One region of the Brevibacillus nigriterrae genome, then DNA from elsewhere that is predicted to be linked to it. Evidence: riboswitches for the same ligand, from Rfam matches in the RefSeq annotation. Region 1 holds a riboswitch; each other region holds the start of a gene.

Region 1 (4,213 bases):
CAGCAAGGGTAGGGATATCCGCGTAATTTTCCACGATAGGAATCGTGATTTCCGCATTCTCTTCCCAGATACCGAGCCCTTTGATCAATTCTTGCCCCTTGATTGTGAATGCCCGCTGCCCAAAGTAAAGCTCCGAGATCACGTTATTGCTGATCGTATGGACGTGAAAGCATGCTCCAGCGGTTGGGATGTGCCGATAAACGGCTGCATGAATCAAGGTTTCCGCCGATGGTCGCAAGGTGGTCTCTTCTACTGGTTGGGCCGATTCATTTACCAGCAAGTAATCTTCAGGTGTGCATTTTGTTTTGTCTTTGCCGCTGGCAGTTACTGCAAAGAGTAGCGGGTCACTTGTCAATTTAATCGACAGATTGCCGCTTGTGCCGGGGAACCAATCACGTCTGGCAAAGGTCATTTTGGCCTCATCCAGCCTCAGATAAGCGTCGGCTCGCAGTTGCTCCAAATCGCTCATGCTAGCGCACCTCCTGTCCGTTCGTTATCTGCTCCAAGGCGTCAATCACATCAAAGAAGGTTGAGAATGGGCGATAGGGCAACTGCAGTTCGTTACATTTGGTTTCCAGCAGAGATCGGGCTATGACAAAGTCGGCGATCTTGGCTCCTGCCAAATCCGTAATGCTGTCACCAATCACGATTCGGTAATGGGTGGATGGATCGTATTGTCTGATAATTGCTGTCTTGCACATACCGCAATCCGTTGTGCAGTGTTCATCGCATGCATGAGGCCAGGTAATCGTGATCGTGTCTTGAGAGAAATCGCTGCCGTTGCAATAGATATGCTCATCCAAGCCATAAGGAGCGAGCATGGGATAGACGAAGAAATCAATGCCGCCGCTTGTAATCAAGAGAGTGATATCCTGTTTTTTGCAGTATTGGATAAATTCAGCAAACCCTGCTCGAATCCTTGCTTCTCGTAATAGGAAATCAACAATATCTTGTTTACGATGAGAGGGAATAGTGGCAAACAGTTTGCCCACACCTTCCCGAATCGAGATCTGCTGGCCCAGAATTTGATCGGTCAACTCTTCCCAGCCAGGTAGAGCAAATTCTCGCATGATGGCAATGATATTGTCTTTTTCCGTGATTGTGCCATCGAAGTCACAAAAGAGAACGACTTGTTTTTGCATTACTTTTGCCCCCACTTATCTAAAGCAATCGCCAAAGCCTCACTGTTCGTTGCCGCTTCGGCTAATGGAATTCCACTAACGACTGCTTCAATTGCTGTTATGAATGCTCTAGCTCCGATTGTTGCTCCACCAGGATGGCCGTGGATGCCGCCACCTGCGTTCACCACCTGATCCAGTCCGAAATCTGCGTAAAGTTGAGGTACTAACCCCGGATGAATCCCTGCTGACGGAACAGGGAAAGAGCGTTTCAACTGACTGTCATTTACGGTTAAATTAGCTGCAAGCTGAAGTGCTTCTTGTTTATCCAATGCGACATTTCCATAAGGAGAAGGGAACAGAACTAGATCCGCACCTGCAAGCCGCATCAGTTTACCCAATAATAGGGACGTCCGGATGCCGTAGTCAGGTGAAGGGTACAGCGCACCAGCCAGTGCTGGATGGGCCATCAGCGGGACGGTGATATCGGGATCGGCTGCGAGCCGATGCAGGGTGTCGAATCCAAAGCTGAGTACGTTAAACAGCAAGCATTGGGCTCCGTTATCGATCGCACGCTTCGCATTATCTAGCAATTCATGGGAAGGGCCCGTGAGATTTGCTGCATAAAGCACGGGTTTGCCTGTTTCTTGCTGTACTTCCTCGGCTATTTGACGGAAAGCACGGATTCGCTCAAGAAACGGCGCCTGATCGTCAGCAAAGAAGATCTCGTCGTCCTTGACCAAATCGAGTCCTCCCAGTGCCTGGGCACGGAATTGTGTCTTCAGTTCATCGAAGGGCAGACCCAGACACGATTTAAATATGCTCATACACAGTGGTCGGTCATGTACACCAAGTATCTCCCTCACGCCGTCGATGCCGTATTTCGGTCCTGGAAAGCCAGCAACAAATGAATCGGGCAATTGTATATCGACTAATTTGATTTTGCCATCCATAGACAGCTTGCCGAATACACCCGTCAAAAGGGAAGGGATATCACGTGTAAAGTTGATTGTTGGATAGCTGATGGTAACTGTCCCCCGGATCTCGCCATTGTCCAACTCTTCCAGCGGTTGAACAGCATGAACTTCTCCAAGATAGGGACGAAGTGCTTCCTGCTTGGCGAGGGGAAGATCGGTCCATGAACCAACAGTCATGCCGACAGCAATCGCAGCAGCTTTTTTATCTAAATCTTTTGCTTGCGTTACGTAGGTTACAAGAATAGAATCACTGCCCACGGATAAGCCTCCTTTGTAGAAAATAAAAAGCCTCCTTCATCGAGAAGGAGGCGGGCTTACGATTGTTCGCTTCTCCTCTCATCTCTCAAAAACCTCAAAATCAGGTTTTTGCAGGATTTAGCACCGTTTCGTACCTGTTTCGTACGCCGGTTGCCGGGCATCATCGGGCCAGTCCCTCCGCCTTCTCACAATAAGAGTAATGTCTGAATATATGGAATTGAGCAACTACAAACACAGTACTCAAATCATAAGACGATTTTTCACAAACGTCAACTTCATTTTTAATTTGCAAAAAGTTGTTGACAACTGGCTTGTACCGTGTGTATGATTCATCGTAATTGCAAATTGAATAGTCTAAATATGGATTTCCTTATCCAGAGACGGTGGAGGGACTGGCCCGATGATACCCAGCAACCGACACATTTCTTGCATCTGTTATCGAGCAAGAAAAGTGCACGGTGCTAATTCCTGCAGAAGAAATAATTCTGGAAGATAAGGGGGAACGACGACGTTATGACAACGTATGCACAGGACCTCTTTTCTTTGGAAAAGAGGTCTTTTTTCATGGTGACATTATCAAAAAATTGGTGTGAGCAAGTTTGGTCGGAGTACAAATATTTAATCATGCTTCACTCGTATTCTACCTATCAGGATATTGTGCAAGCATTCAAGGAACAGAATCAACGTGCGAAAGAAACGGGAAATCGGGATTGGACTCAATTTGCGGACTGGTTATGTGACAAATTACAGGAATGCGAGGTTGATCTTATCGACGAAGGGAATGCACGAAATGCATTGAATCATGCTTTCGGTCACCTGCGTGGCAAGGTAAGTCCTGTGGAAAACGGCTCGTGGCAGCTTCTGCTGTCTACCGACGTGGAGAATGCGTGGCGGGTGTTGTTTCTTCTAGCGATGGAAAGGGGAGACGATACACTCAAACGGTCACGGCTCTTTTCGCCTGCCTGTCCAACCAGTCACGTCTGGATTTCGTATCGTGGAAAAGATTTGTTCGTCAAGCGCAGAGAAGGAAACTGGGAAGTATTGACCCGAGAAGAAATAGCAGATGATATAGCCGATTGCAAAGTGCACAAATTAGTGGATTACCGCTTGATGGCACAGTTGAACGAGTTGACCAATCCGCTTGACATGTATGAAAAGCAAATGGCTCTTTTAGGCTGATTACAAGGCAGGAATGAGGAGGAAAAGCGATGACATACCGTCCGTTAACTGAACAGGAAGCCGTTGATTATGTTCGTGGTTTACCTAGTTTATTTACGCAAGATTCGCAATTATCAAGCTATGAGATAGGCGATGGGAACCTGAATCTGGTTTTTCATATTCGTGAAGAAGCAACTGGCAAAAGTGTCATTGTCAAGCAAGCATTGCCGTACGCACGAGTAGTTGGTGAGTCGTGGCCTTTGACACTTGATCGTGCACGGATCGAAAGCTCGGCACTTGCTATTCAAAACAAGCTGGTTCCTGATCTGGTTCCACAGGTTTATCATTTTGATCAAGAGCTTGCCCTTACCGTGATGGAAGACTTGAGTGACCACACGATCATGCGCAAAGGATTGATCCAAGGGGAACAATATCCGCTGTTTGCCAAGCATATCGGTCGATTCCTGGCTGAAACTCTCTTTTTCACATCGGATTTGGGTGTGCATCCGTATGAAAAAAAATCATTAGTCGCAACATTCGTGAATCCAGAGCTTTGCAAAATTACCGAAGATTTGGTGTTTACTGATCCCTATGAAAATGCCGAAACCAATATCTTTAACCCTTTGATTCGCAAAGACGTTGAGGCGATTTGGGCAAACGTACCGCTGAAACGGGAAATTGCGAAGCTGAAGTTTGGCTTCC
Region 2 (4,213 bases), on a different contig from region 1:
CGGCAATTTTTACTTTAAACCAGCAGAAGAACAAGGTGGAACAACGAACGACGGCTTCATTCGAGTACGTCTTCCCTATCCACATCCAAACACGGGTGGTGATCTAGGCGTAAAGAATGAAATGATTGTAAGGGATGCCTTGCAAGCTGCCGATCAATACATCGATTTCAAAACATTTGATACTGACAAAAACGGTTTTATTTCCGCAAAGGAACTGCATGTGATGACGATTGTTGCAGGTTACGAAGCGGCTTACGATCCATCGAACACCCCGAATACGTGGGGACACAAGGGCAGTCTGAGCAAACCAGTCACTCTCGACAGCGTAACGCTTGGAAATGGAGATTATGATGGCGGCTACACCCAGTTTGGTGAAGTGCAAGGAGATAAAATGTATCAGGATGACCATATGGCAACCATCGGGATTATTGCCCATGAGTTAGGGCATGATCTGGGCTTGCCTGACTTGTATGATGGAGACGGCTCTTCATCTGGGCTTGGTATCCACAGTTTGATGGCATCAGGATCATGGGCGTATCTCACCGGTTATTCGGGTAGCATGCCAACCCATTTTGATCCGTGGTCCAAAATGATGCTGGGATTCGTTGAACCTGCTATCGCAACCTCAAGCGGTGAGTACACCCTTTTCTCAATTGGGACAAACAACTACAATATGATAAAAGTTCCTACCTCAGATCCTGACCAATACTTTTTAGTGGAAAACAGACAATTTGAAGGATATGATAGCAGTTTGCAAGATTATGTCAGCACCGGTGGAGTAGCGATTTGGCATATTGATGAAAATGTGCTTCGCAAGACTTGGTACTATAATAAAGTCAATAACGATGAAAAACATAAAGGTGTCGATCTGGAAGAGGCAAATGAATCGATTCTCGGATATAGTCAATTAGACAAAAGAGTGTATGGTGTCTTATACGATCATTATTTCAACTCAAGATTTCCAATATTCAGCCCTGCGACAAGACCAAGTAGTGACTTGTACAATAACACCAAAACCAATATTGCCATTAGTACCACAAATACAAGTGCCAGCAGAATGCAGGTTAAACTGGATCTGCCCAATTTGATGGAAGGTTTGGAGCTTTCACAGAATACCTTGACATTGCAGGTGGGAGAGACACAAACCGTTCAAGCTTTTGCAACTTACTCGGACAAAACGAAGGAAGATGTGACAAGTCAGGCGACATGGAGCAAAAATAGTAACCTGATTGACTTGAACAAAGGAACGATTACTGCCAAAAAACCGGGCAATGTTACAGTCAGCGTCTCCTATATGGGGAAAACTGTTACATTACCCGTTACGGTAAAAGCTCAAATAAAGACAGTGAGTAAAATTGAGCTCGACAAGAAGAGTGCCACGCTCAAAGGGAACGAAACGGTTTCCTTACAGGTAACTGCAACCTACAGCGACAAGACGACAGAGAATGTAACGGAGCAGGTTACATGGACAGTGAAAAACAGCAAAATTGCCAGTGTAGATAAAGGAGTTGTCACGGCTCTTGCACCAGGAACCACAACGATTACTGCCACGCTAGGAACGAAAAAAGCGATATTTACATTGAAGGTGGCAGACTCGAAAAAGCTTGTCAAGTTGCAGGCTGATCAAACCAGAGTCTCGTTAAAAATAGAAGAGCAGAAGCAAATCCTGGTTACTGCAACTTATGAAGATGGCTCCACTGCCGATGTCACTGACACAATTACTTGGACAACGTCCAACTCCCAAGTAGCTTCGGTAGAAAATGGTCTGATCGTAGCAAAAGCAAAAGGAACGACCACTATAACAGGAAAAAGTGGAACCAAGTTCGTGAGAGTGCAAGTAACGGTGACAAATGGGTGAAAGCCCACAAAAAAGCAGATTGCTTGTTGACGAATGTTCCAAATGAGTGGTAAGATACACAACAAATTCATATGTTTCCAAATGATTTCTCTTATCAAGAGAGGTGGAGGGACTGGCCCTTTGAAGCCTCGGCAACCTGTTTAGCAGGTGCCAATTCCAGCAGAGCGATTTGCTTTGAAAGATAAGAGAGGATGTCCGTTGATCTTACATGACACAAATCCTCTTCTTATGACTTTCAAGAAGGGGATTTTTCTTTTTTCTGGTTACAATTTCAGAAAACAGGGTTACCTGAGAGACTCGATAGAAAGTAGGTAAGATGAATGGCAAAACCAACCTTTACGGAACAACTTTCTCGCAAAATACTAATTCTCGATGGTGCAATGGGTACGATGCTTCAGCAAGCGAACCTGACAGAAGCGGATTTTGGCGGAGAAGAGCTGGAAGGCTGTAATGAGATTCTCAATCTGACTCGACCGGATGTCATTCGTTCCATCCATGAGAAGTATCTTGTGGCAGGTGCTGACATTATCGAGACCAATACGTTTGGAGCGACGAATGTGGTATTGGCTGAGTATGGTCAAGAGGCAAAGGATATTGAGTTAAATATCGCTGCAGCCAAGCTGGCCAAAGAAGCGGCAGATGCTTTCTCCACGGAGGAATGGCCCCGGTATGTAGCAGGCTCGATGGGTCCAACGACCAAAATGCTTTCACTAACTGGCGGCATTACCTTCGAGGAACTGGTAGAAGCATACTATCGCCAGACCAAGGGACTCATTTTGGGTGGAGCAGATGTATTGCTGTTAGAAACAGCTCAAGACACTTTGAATGTCAAAGCAGGTGGGATTGGTATTCGCAAGGCATTTGAAGAGCTCCAGGTTGAGCTTCCTGTCATGATCTCCGGCACGATTGAGCCGATGGGTACTACGTTGGCTGGTCAGAATATTGAGGCATTTTATATTTCTATTGAGCATCTCAAACCAGTTTCTGTCGGGTTGAACTGTGCAACAGGGCCAGAGTTTATGCGTGATCACATCCGTACGCTTTCCGATTTGGCCAACTGTCAGATCAGTTGCTATCCCAACGCAGGTCTGCCTGATGAGAATGGTCATTATCATGAGTCACCGCAAGCACTGGCAGCCAAACTCGCTGGATTTGCTGAGCAAGGGTGGTTGAATATTGCTGGGGGCTGTTGTGGTACGACACCTGAGCACGTTCAGGCAATGGCAGAGACTTTGAAAAACTACAAGCCACGTCAGGTGGAGCAAAAACAAATCAGTGCAGTTTCAGGGATTGATCCGGTCTATATTGAAGAGGACAACCGCCCCCTCCTGATTGGGGAGAGAACGAATGTCATCGGTTCGAAGAAATTTCGTGATTTGATTACCAGCGTCCAATATGAGGAAGCCTCTGATATTGCTCGTGCGCAGGTACGAAAAGGAGCGCAGGTGATCGATATTTGTCTTGCTGATCCAGACCGGGACGAGTACAACGACATGAAGCAGTTCTTGCAATATGTTTCGAAAAAGGTCAAAGCACCTTTGATGATCGACTCCACCGATCCGAAAGTTATGGAACTTGGATTAACCTATTCGCAAGGAAAAGCAATCCTGAACTCGATCAATCTGGAAGACGGTTTGGAACGATTCGAGCAGGTTGTTCCGTTGATTCATCAATACGGTGCGGCAGTAGTTGTGGGGACGATCGATGAAGAAGGAATGGCAGTTACTCGTGAACGCAAATTGGAAGTAGCCAAGCGATCCTTCGACTTGCTGGTGAATCAGTTTGGGGTGAAGCCACAAGATATTATTTTTGACCCACTGGTTTTCCCGGTAGGTACTGGTGATGAACAGTATATTGGATCAGCCCGAGAGACTGTAGAGGGTATCCGCCTGATCAAAGAAGCATTTCCAGCATGCAAAACAACCTTAGGTATATCCAATATCTCATTCGGGTTGCCAGCAGCAGGTCGTGAAGTGCTGAATTCGGTATTTTTGTACCATACGACTGTGGCTGGACTGGATTATGCCATCGTTAACTCGGAGAAATTGGAGCGGTATGCTTCGATCTCCGAGGACGAAAAAAAGCTTGCTGAAGCGCTGTTATTCGAAACAAATGATCAGACATTAGCTGAGTTCACTGAATTTTATCGCCAAAAGAAGGTTGTAGAGAAAAAAGAAGTCTCTACCCTTACGCTAGAAGAACGATTGGCTCAGTATGTCATCGATGGCTCGAAAGACGGATTAACGCAGGATTTGGAAGAAGCTCGCAAAAAGTATACTCCCTTGGAAATCATCAACGGTCCGCTGATGGCAGGTATGGAAGAGGTAGGGAGACTGTTCAACGGGAATCAATTGA
Region 3 (4,213 bases), on a different contig from region 1:
CGTCGATCATGCTTTTGAAATTCTGACCATGCTCGATAAAGATGTACAAGCTGGCAAGCTGACGGAAGAAGAAGCACTGACGAAAGCGAGAGAGATGCTGGCAGGCCCGCTAAAGCCTGACGGCAAGGAAAGGGATTTCCACCAGTCCAGTTTTCGTTATCGGGAGAATGGATATTTGTTTGTCAACAGTATGGATAGTGCGACACCGCTCAAGGTATATGTCCACCCGCGGTTTGATGTAAAAGGAGAACAACCAACCGTCAAGACGCCAGACGGAAAAGATGTCCTGCAAATGATCGCCGAAACGGCTAAAAAGCCATCCGAAAGCGAACGTTTTATCGAGTATCCGTTCTTTTTGCCGGGCCAAAAAAGTGATGATCCGAATGCCAAAATCGGGACAAAAGTGGCTTATGTTCGGCCTTTTGAACCGTGGAACGCTTATGTTGGTGTAGGTTCCTATGAGTTTGAGTTTTATCAATCGATTGAAAATCTCCAATATCTGATTTTCGGGATCGCTGCACTTACGACACTAGTAGGAGCGTTAATTGCCTACTGGTTTGCCCGATCCTACACCAGAATTCTGAAAAATGTCGGTACCGTTATCGAAGAGGTAGGAAAAGGAAATCTGACTACTCATGCAGTGGTGAAAGGGAAGGACGAATTTGCTCACCTTGCCAGTCATTTGAATGCATCCAGCGATAACATGAGATCCATGATTCACGATGTGATTTCAGTGACGGATAACGTATCACATTATGCGGCATATCTGAATGAGGGAGCAGCTCAAACAGGTGTCGCTTCTGAGCAAATTGCCGTAACCATTACAGAGATGGCAGAATCTACTTCCTCGATGAGAGATGACATGAAAACCACGACAGAGGTCATTCGCCGCCTGCAAGCAGAAATTCATGATGTAACTGATTTGTTGAAGGTTGCAACTGATTCGACCAAACGTGCTACGGAGAATGCCTCTGTTGGTCTACAGACAAGCACACAGGTGCAAGGCGAGATGAATCGAGTGAATCAGGTGGTTCTGCATTCTGCTGAGGTTGTCGATGGCTTGAAAGGGCGAATGGACAAAATTAGCGAAATTACCCAGTTGATTACGTCGATTGCCAGTCAAACGAACCTGCTTGCGTTGAATGCTGCCATTGAAGCAGCACGAGCGGGTGAGCATGGACGTGGATTTGCCATTGTTGCTGATGAAGTGCGCAAACTGGCGGAAGCAACCAGTCGAGCAGGGGAGGAAATTATTCAGGTTCTCGGTGAAATTCAAGCCAAGGCCGTGGAAGCTGTCGATGCAATGCAAAACGGAGTCAACAGTGTAAGTGATATCGGAAAACTGGTACAGGTTAGCAGCCAATCATTCTCGGAAATTACCACGCTGGTTAGTTCGATTTCTGATCAAATTACGGAAGTCTATCAGGCATCTACGAATATCCGTCAACAAGGCGAAACCGCTTTGGAGCGGATCAATAACGTGAACACAATCAGCGTAGAGATTGCAGGTGGAATGGAAACGATTGCTTCTTCGGCCGAAGAGCAAACAGCAACACTGGAGGAAACCGTCGCTTCCGTCGCAGAAGTTTCCCGAAACATTAAAGCACTGCATGAAAAAGTACAGTTTTTCAAGGTGTAGGGATTTTTTTCAAAAACAACGTTGACTTTTTGGTGACATTTCGCTACGATGAATTCAACCAAAAAATGAATAGCATTCTTCTTATCAAGAGTGGCGGAGGGACTGGCCCGATGACGCCCGGCAACCAATCAACCTATTCGTAGGGGATACGGTGCCAATTCCTGCAGAGCATAAGCTCTGAGAGATGAGAGGGATTTGCTTGCGGAAACGTGATCAAAGCCTTCTTTCGACAGGAAAGAGGGCTTTTATTTTTGCCCTCACCATTTTGCACAAGATCGGAAAAAAGAGACAGAGTGGATACTTGGAGGGAAATGAACATGCGTATCGAGACAAAATTGGTGCAAGTAGGAGTGGGAAAGGATGAGACGACAGGAGCCATCAGCTTTCCGATTTACGCCTCCACAGCCTATCGACACCCGGCATTAGGAGAGAGCACGGGCTTTGATTACGCCAGAACAGCAAACCCGACCCGTACCGTATTGGAAGCGGCAATTGCTGATCTGGAAGACGGAACAGCAGGATTTGCCTGTGCGTCAGGGATGGCAGCGATTCAAACGATCATGGGACTGTTTTCTCACGGTGATCACATCATTGTTTCGCTCGATCTATACGGTGGGACGTATCGGTTATTTGAGCAGATTTATTCACGCTATGGACTTTCTTTCAGCTATGTGGACCTGCGCTATGCAGACGAGGTAGCATCTCATATCACAACCAACACCAAGGCGATTCTGATCGAGACACCGACCAATCCGCTCATGCAAATCACAGATATTCGGAAGATTGCGGAAATTGCCAAGGCTCACCAGTTGCTCACGATTGTAGACAACACATTTATGACACCGTTTTACCAACGTCCACTACAATTGGGAGCGGACATCGTCTTCCACAGTGCGACCAAATATCTGGCAGGTCATAACGACGTACTCGCTGGTCTGATCGTGACCAAAGGTGATGAGCTGTCGGAAAAGTTACGGTTTTTACACAACTCCATCGGGGCAGTGCTAGGACCTCAAGATAGCTGGTTGTTAATTCGAGGGTTAAAGACACTGGCACTTCGGATGGAACGCCATCAGGAGAACGCCTTCAAGGTTGCTCAATTTCTCCAATCGCATTCGCTGGTAACGGATGTTTTCTATCCTGGTCTAACCGAACATGAAGGGCATGAGGTTCAAAGGGAGCAGGCAAACGGATTTAGCGGAATGGTTTCATTTCGGATCCAGGATGCCGCTCATGTCGGAACATTTTTACGAAGGCTGCAAGTGATCTCTTTTGCAGAAAGCCTCGGTGGCGTGGAGTCACTTTGTACGTATCCAGCAACACAAACGCATGCGGATATTCCCGTGGAAATCAGAGAGCGTGTAGGAGTATGTAATCGTCTGCTGCGTCTCTCCATCGGGATTGAACATGCAGATGATTTGATTTCAGATCTGGCGCAAGCGCTTGATTCATGTCGATAGATGGGGGATGAGGAAAATGAAGTTTGCTACACAACTTTTGCATGGGACTTGTGGAATTGATACGGTGACTGGTGCTTCCAGTGTTCCTATTTACCAGGCTTCTACTTTTCATCAATTTGATTTGGATCAGCCGGGTACCTTTGATTATGCAAGGTCAGGCAACCCTACCAGGCAAGCGCTTGAAGAGACAATCGCTGAGTTAGAAGGCGGGAAGAGAGGATTTGCCTTTGCATCCGGGATGGCGGCGATCTCCAGTGTATTCCTGCTTTTCTCGGCTGGTGACCATCTGATTGTTTCGGAAGATGTATACGGTGGAACGTATCGAATTTTAACAAGTGTATTTTCCCGCTTGGGTGTGGAGGCAACCTTCGTTGACACAACTGACCCTGAACGAGTGCGGGCAGCGATTCAACCAAAGACCAAAGGCATTTATCTGGAAACGCCTTCGAACCCGACCTTGAAAGTAACGGATATAGAAGCGATCTGTCGTATCGCAAAAGAGCATGGGCTGACAACCATTGTAGACAACACGTTCCTTACCCCCTATTACCAACGTCCACTTATGCTCGGAGCAGATATCGTGATTCACAGTGCAACCAAATTTATCGCTGGCCATAGTGATGTTGTCGCAGGCTTGGTAGTGACCAAGGATGCTGAACTGGGTGCTCAATTGTACACCATCCAAAACGGCTTTGGGGCAATTCTAGGTGTCCAGGATTGCTGGTTGGTCATGAGAGGCTTGAAAACATTGAAAGTTCGCCTCGATGTCAGCACGGCCAGCGCAGATCGCCTCGCTACGTGGCTAGAGTCACATCCCTATGTTGAGTGTGTCTACTATACGGGGTTGGTTGATCACCCAGGTCATCAGCTTCAAGCTCGTCAGGCGTCTGGACACGGTGCGGTGCTCTCATTTGATCTGGGATGCAAGGAACGGGTGAAGCGGTTCCTTGATGCCGTGAAGTTGCCGCTTGTGGCGGTTAGTCTGGGAGCGGTGGAAAGCATTCTATCGTATCCGGCGATGATGTCTCATGCCTCCATGCCTGCACAAGAAAGAAACAAAAGAGGGATTACGGATGGGCTGATCCGTCTTTCAGTTGGTTTGGAAGATGTGCAT
Region 4 (4,213 bases), on a different contig from region 1:
TCCTGGCTGATTTCCTTGACGATGGCTCCGTCATACATAACCAGAATTCGGTCAGCGATCCCTAAAGCTTCCTGAAATTCGCAAGTAAAATAAAGAACTCCCTTCTGTTGGGCTGCCAGTTCACCAACCAGGGAGTAAATCTCTCGTTTCGCCCCGATGTCTACTCCTTTGGTCGGCTCATCGAACAAATAAAGCTCGGAATCCGTATACAGCCATTTGCCAATCACGACCTTCTGCTGGTTGCCGCCACTTAAGAAACTAACCTGCTGCTCAATTCCCGCTGTCTTGATTCCCAGCTTCTCAACTAACCCTTTGGCCATGGTGGTTTCCGATCCCTGTTTGATAAAGGAAAGTGTCGTCCATTTCTTCAAGGTTGAGATGGAAAGGTTGTGTTTGACCGTTTCTTCTACTAATAAACCTTCTTTGCGACGTTCTTCGGGTATCAGTACGATCCCCTGCTGGACAGCTTCTCGTGGAGTCGAAACCTTGATTTGTTGACCACGAAGATAGAACTCCCCTTTATCAAGTGGATCTGCAGCAAACAGGATTCGTGCCAACTCTGTCTTTCCTGCACCTACTAATCCGACGATGGCGACCACTTCACCAGCATGTATCTGCAAGTTGACATCACGCACTTTTCTATCCAACGTGATACCTCTGGCTTCAAAAAGCAGTTCACCCACAGAGGGGCCTCGCTCTGGAAACTCTTCCATGAGAGAATGGCCCAGCATGTCATGTATCACGGCATCCATCGTCGTATCTCCCGCTTCCTTCGTACTGATGCGTTGCCCATCACGCATGACGGAGATCCGGTCGCTGATACGAAACACCTCGGGCAATCGGTGGGAGATATAAATGATACCCACTCCGTTTTGTTTTAGCTGAGCAATTAATTCAAATAGCCGTTCGGATTCCGTGGACGAGAGGGGGGCTGTCGGTTCGTCGAATATGATGTATTTCGCCTCCTGAGCAATGGAACGGGCAATCAGAATCAGTTGTTTCTCTGACAAGCTGCATTCTTCCGCCTTTTTGCGGACAGATAGAGAAAAATCCAAACGCTCCAGGATTTCTTCTGCCTCTTGATAAAGCTTCGACCATTTGATTGGGCCTCGTTTGGTGGCTTGCACGAATTGATCCACCAAGATGTTTTCGGCAACGCTCAAATACGGAATCAAGGCCATATCCACTTCTTGATAGACGATTGAGATTCCACTGCGTTTAGCGTCAATAGGAGAATCAATCTGAAGGACCTGACCATCCATCAGAATTTCACCTTCATCGGCTTGGTAAGCTCCCATCAAGATTTTCATGAGTGTGCTTTTGCCAGCCCCATTGGCTCCCAAAAGAGAATGTACCTCTCCTTGTTTCACCTCAAAATCAACGGATCGCAGCGCCGAGACGCCAGAAAACCGCTTGTTTATTCGTCTCATCTGCAAGGTAGCCACACAAATCCCTCATTTTCTTCTGGTAGTAAAAGGTTCCCGCCGGATTACCTCCGGTCGGGAACTCGTTCCATTTCTTATTTTCCTAATTGACTGGCTCCCCAACCTTGTACGTATTTCGCCAGGTCGGTTGTTTTCACTGGTTCTTTCGGAAGTGCCTCACGAGTGACAAGAACGGGATCAAGGACCACGTTTTGCTCAACCGTTTCACCCTTTACTTTCTTAAACAAGTAACGAACTTGCACGCGTCCAATATCTGTTGGATCAACGGCAGCAGACACAACCCACGGAGAATTCGGGTCCTGGATCAATTGCAAATCCTCATCGCTCAAGTCAATGCCATACACTTTGATCTCCGTCCGTCCCGCTTGCTGGATTGCTCTTGTAGCACCTTTCGCAAATTCATCCCATGCTGCCCAAACAGCAGTAATATCACCTTTGTTTGGATATTTTTTGAGGATGGCTTCCATTTGTGTTTGTGTATCAAGCGCTGTATTCGGGGTAGCGGAACCAAATGCCGCTATTTCTTTTATCTCCGGGTATTTTCCTTGAAACGCTTTGTAGGCTTCCTGACGGCGTTCCATTGGAGCGAAGCCCGCTACCCAAACCTTCACGATATTCCCTTTACCGCCAGCATCTTGCGCCAATTTTTCCAACGTCAATTCAGCCATTTTCTGGTCGCCTTGTTGAAGGACCGTCACTCCCGGAACGTTCAGGTTTGCGTCAAATGCCACAACAGGGATTTTACGCTCTACCGCTTTCCTTACACCCTGCTCCAATGCTTCTGGAGTACCGTGGTCAATCAGGATACCGTCAAAGTGCTGGTTGATGGCGGCGTCCAAATTGGAGGACATTTTTCCCAAGTCTCCTTCCGAGTTGAACACCGTTACTTCTGCGCCCTGTTTCTCTACCTCTTCTTTTACTCCGGCAATGTATTGAGAAGAGAAGGTTCCGATATTGAACTGCATCACCAGCGCAATCCTTTTTTTCGACCCATTGTCAGCATCTTCCGAACCTTTCGACTCTTTGTTAGCTGTGCCGCACCCTGTTACAAACAATGCAACTGCAAGAAGTAATGAAAAAGCCCAATGAATTCGTTTTGTTGTTTGACTGTACATGAATCGTTTCCCCCTTACTGATTTTGAAAAATAAAAAAGCCTCTTTCTTGGAGAAAGAGGCTTCGAACCAGGTCTCGCCTCTTATCTCCCAGGTACATGTACCTGCTGGAGTTAGCACCTTAACATTCCTGTAGAATGTTAGGTTGCCGGGCGTCATCGGGCCAGTCCCTCAGCCTGCTCTTGATAAGAGTAATCTACTTATTGTCGATTAAACCCAAGTTAGTCGATCGGGTTTGTATAGATTGGATAATACAATCACCTGTGACTTTTGTCAACAGTCATTCGAGGGTTAAAACAAAAAAGCCGCCCCATCTAGTACAGATGAGACGACCGTTGCTTGTTATAGATCAATGGTGCCTGCTTGCTCAGCACCTTTTTCACCGGCATGGTATACGATTAACTCATTTTTTTCATTTTCTACTACCAGATATGGACAGCAATCATAGATAATTAATCCTCTTAGTTTTCCTTTTACACGGATTGCTTCGTGGTAACCTTTTTTCAAATCTTTAAAATCATTGGCTATAAAAGCTACTGCTTCGTTGCCTGTTTGCTCTGCATAATGGTGAGCCGTCTTGCTTACAATTTTGGCTTGAGGTGTATAAAACACTCGTCCGCTGTCGTATGCTTCTTCTATGTCTTTTTCCTTTCCTTTGGAGAATTCCGGCCATAAATCACTAAAAACCATCAATCCATTTTTATCATTTTTGACCAAGATAAATGGTACCTGTGCAGGTCCATAAGGGAGGACGAATAAGTCTTTTATGGAACCTGCTTGTTGCGGGCCTTTTGTTTGGAATAGTTGTTGACTATCACTGAAAACACGAACGGAGTCGCCGATTTGCAGGGAAGTAAAGGCTCCTGCGGTTTCTAACTTAATATTGCTCGATACTGGAGCGGCGTCTTTGGGTTGCAGTTCTTCAGCACTTACCACACTTGAAGTAGATAAAACTGCTGAAATGACTGCAAAAGAAAAAATCCGAGATAATGCTTTGTTCATTGGGTAATACCTCATTTCTGCGTAATAATTTGTGATCCGATGAAACATATACTACTGTCAAAAAGTGTAAAATTCAGTGGTTCAAACCACAAAAATAAAAACATGTCAAAGCCATTTCGCTCAATCAAAAGCTGACCAAAAGCAGTATACATCTGCAATGGGCCAGCTTTTATCAGTTTTCTTTGTATACAACCTTGTAATTCCCTATTTCCCCTGTCCCTGAGCCTGCTGCTTCGACCGATAAAACTCGTGGAACAGCTTCATTAAGGCTCGCTTTTCGATGCGAGACACATATGAACGGGAGATCCCGAGCTCTCTGGCAATCTCACGTTGAGTCTTCTCCTTGTCTTTATCCAGCCCGAACCGCCCGATAATGACTTCTTTTTCACGGTCATCAAGGATGTGGATATGCTGATAAATTTTGCTGGATTCCAGTTTTAACTGTACGGCATCTACCACTTCGTCGTTTTCGGTGCCAAGGACATCGATTAGCGTAATTTCATTGCCCTCTTTGTCAGTCCCGATTGGATCGTGCAGGGATACGTCCTTACGTGTTTTTTTCAAGCTTCTTAGGTGCATGAGGATTTCATTTTCTATACACCTGGCTGCATAGGTTGCCAGCTTGGTGCCTTTATCCACCTGATAACTTTCAA

The links. A riboswitch is a leader RNA that binds a small molecule or an ion and turns the genes downstream of it on or off. The one in region 1 is predicted to bind S-adenosylmethionine.
Region 2: it holds a riboswitch for S-adenosylmethionine, as region 1 does, so the genes downstream of both, metH (methionine synthase) here and ACPW7N_RS04985 (2,3-diketo-5-methylthiopentyl-1-phosphate enolase) in region 1, are expected to answer to the same signal.
Region 3: it holds a riboswitch for S-adenosylmethionine, as region 1 does, so the genes downstream of both, ACPW7N_RS12560 (aminotransferase class I/II-fold pyridoxal phosphate-dependent enzyme) here and ACPW7N_RS04985 (2,3-diketo-5-methylthiopentyl-1-phosphate enolase) in region 1, are expected to answer to the same signal.
Region 4: it holds a riboswitch for S-adenosylmethionine, as region 1 does, so the genes downstream of both, ACPW7N_RS15595 (sugar ABC transporter substrate-binding protein) here and ACPW7N_RS04985 (2,3-diketo-5-methylthiopentyl-1-phosphate enolase) in region 1, are expected to answer to the same signal.

The regions. Positions count from the first base shown of each region.
Region 1 is NZ_JBNCMT010000004.1:207,376-211,588, reverse strand. It holds gene ACPW7N_RS04995 (methylthioribulose 1-phosphate dehydratase) at 1-469, opposite strand, end outside; gene ACPW7N_RS04990 (2-hydroxy-3-keto-5-methylthiopentenyl-1-phosphate phosphatase) at 471-1,142, opposite strand; gene ACPW7N_RS04985 (2,3-diketo-5-methylthiopentyl-1-phosphate enolase) at 1,142-2,353, opposite strand; SAM riboswitch class I at 2,429-2,550, opposite strand; SAM riboswitch class I at 2,721-2,852, shown strand; gene ACPW7N_RS04980 (YbgA family protein) at 2,918-3,532, shown strand; gene mtnK (S-methyl-5-thioribose kinase) at 3,562-4,213, shown strand, end outside.
Region 2 is NZ_JBNCMT010000006.1:33,163-37,375, reverse strand. It holds gene ACPW7N_RS06060 (M6 family metalloprotease domain-containing protein) at 1-1,858, shown strand, start outside; SAM riboswitch class I at 1,947-2,046, shown strand; gene metH (methionine synthase) at 2,179-4,213, shown strand, end outside.
Region 3 is NZ_JBNCMT010000015.1:7,759-11,971, forward strand. It holds gene ACPW7N_RS12555 (methyl-accepting chemotaxis protein) at 1-1,639, shown strand, start outside; SAM riboswitch class I at 1,718-1,830, shown strand; gene ACPW7N_RS12560 (aminotransferase class I/II-fold pyridoxal phosphate-dependent enzyme) at 1,957-3,099, shown strand; gene ACPW7N_RS12565 (aminotransferase class I/II-fold pyridoxal phosphate-dependent enzyme) at 3,116-4,213, shown strand, end outside.
Region 4 is NZ_JBNCMT010000020.1:46,816-51,028, reverse strand. It holds gene ACPW7N_RS15600 (sugar ABC transporter ATP-binding protein) at 1-1,445, opposite strand, end outside; gene ACPW7N_RS15595 (sugar ABC transporter substrate-binding protein) at 1,520-2,560, opposite strand; SAM riboswitch class I at 2,639-2,750, opposite strand; gene ACPW7N_RS15590 (hypothetical protein) at 2,901-3,560, opposite strand; gene sigK (RNA polymerase sporulation sigma factor SigK) at 3,765-4,213, opposite strand, start outside.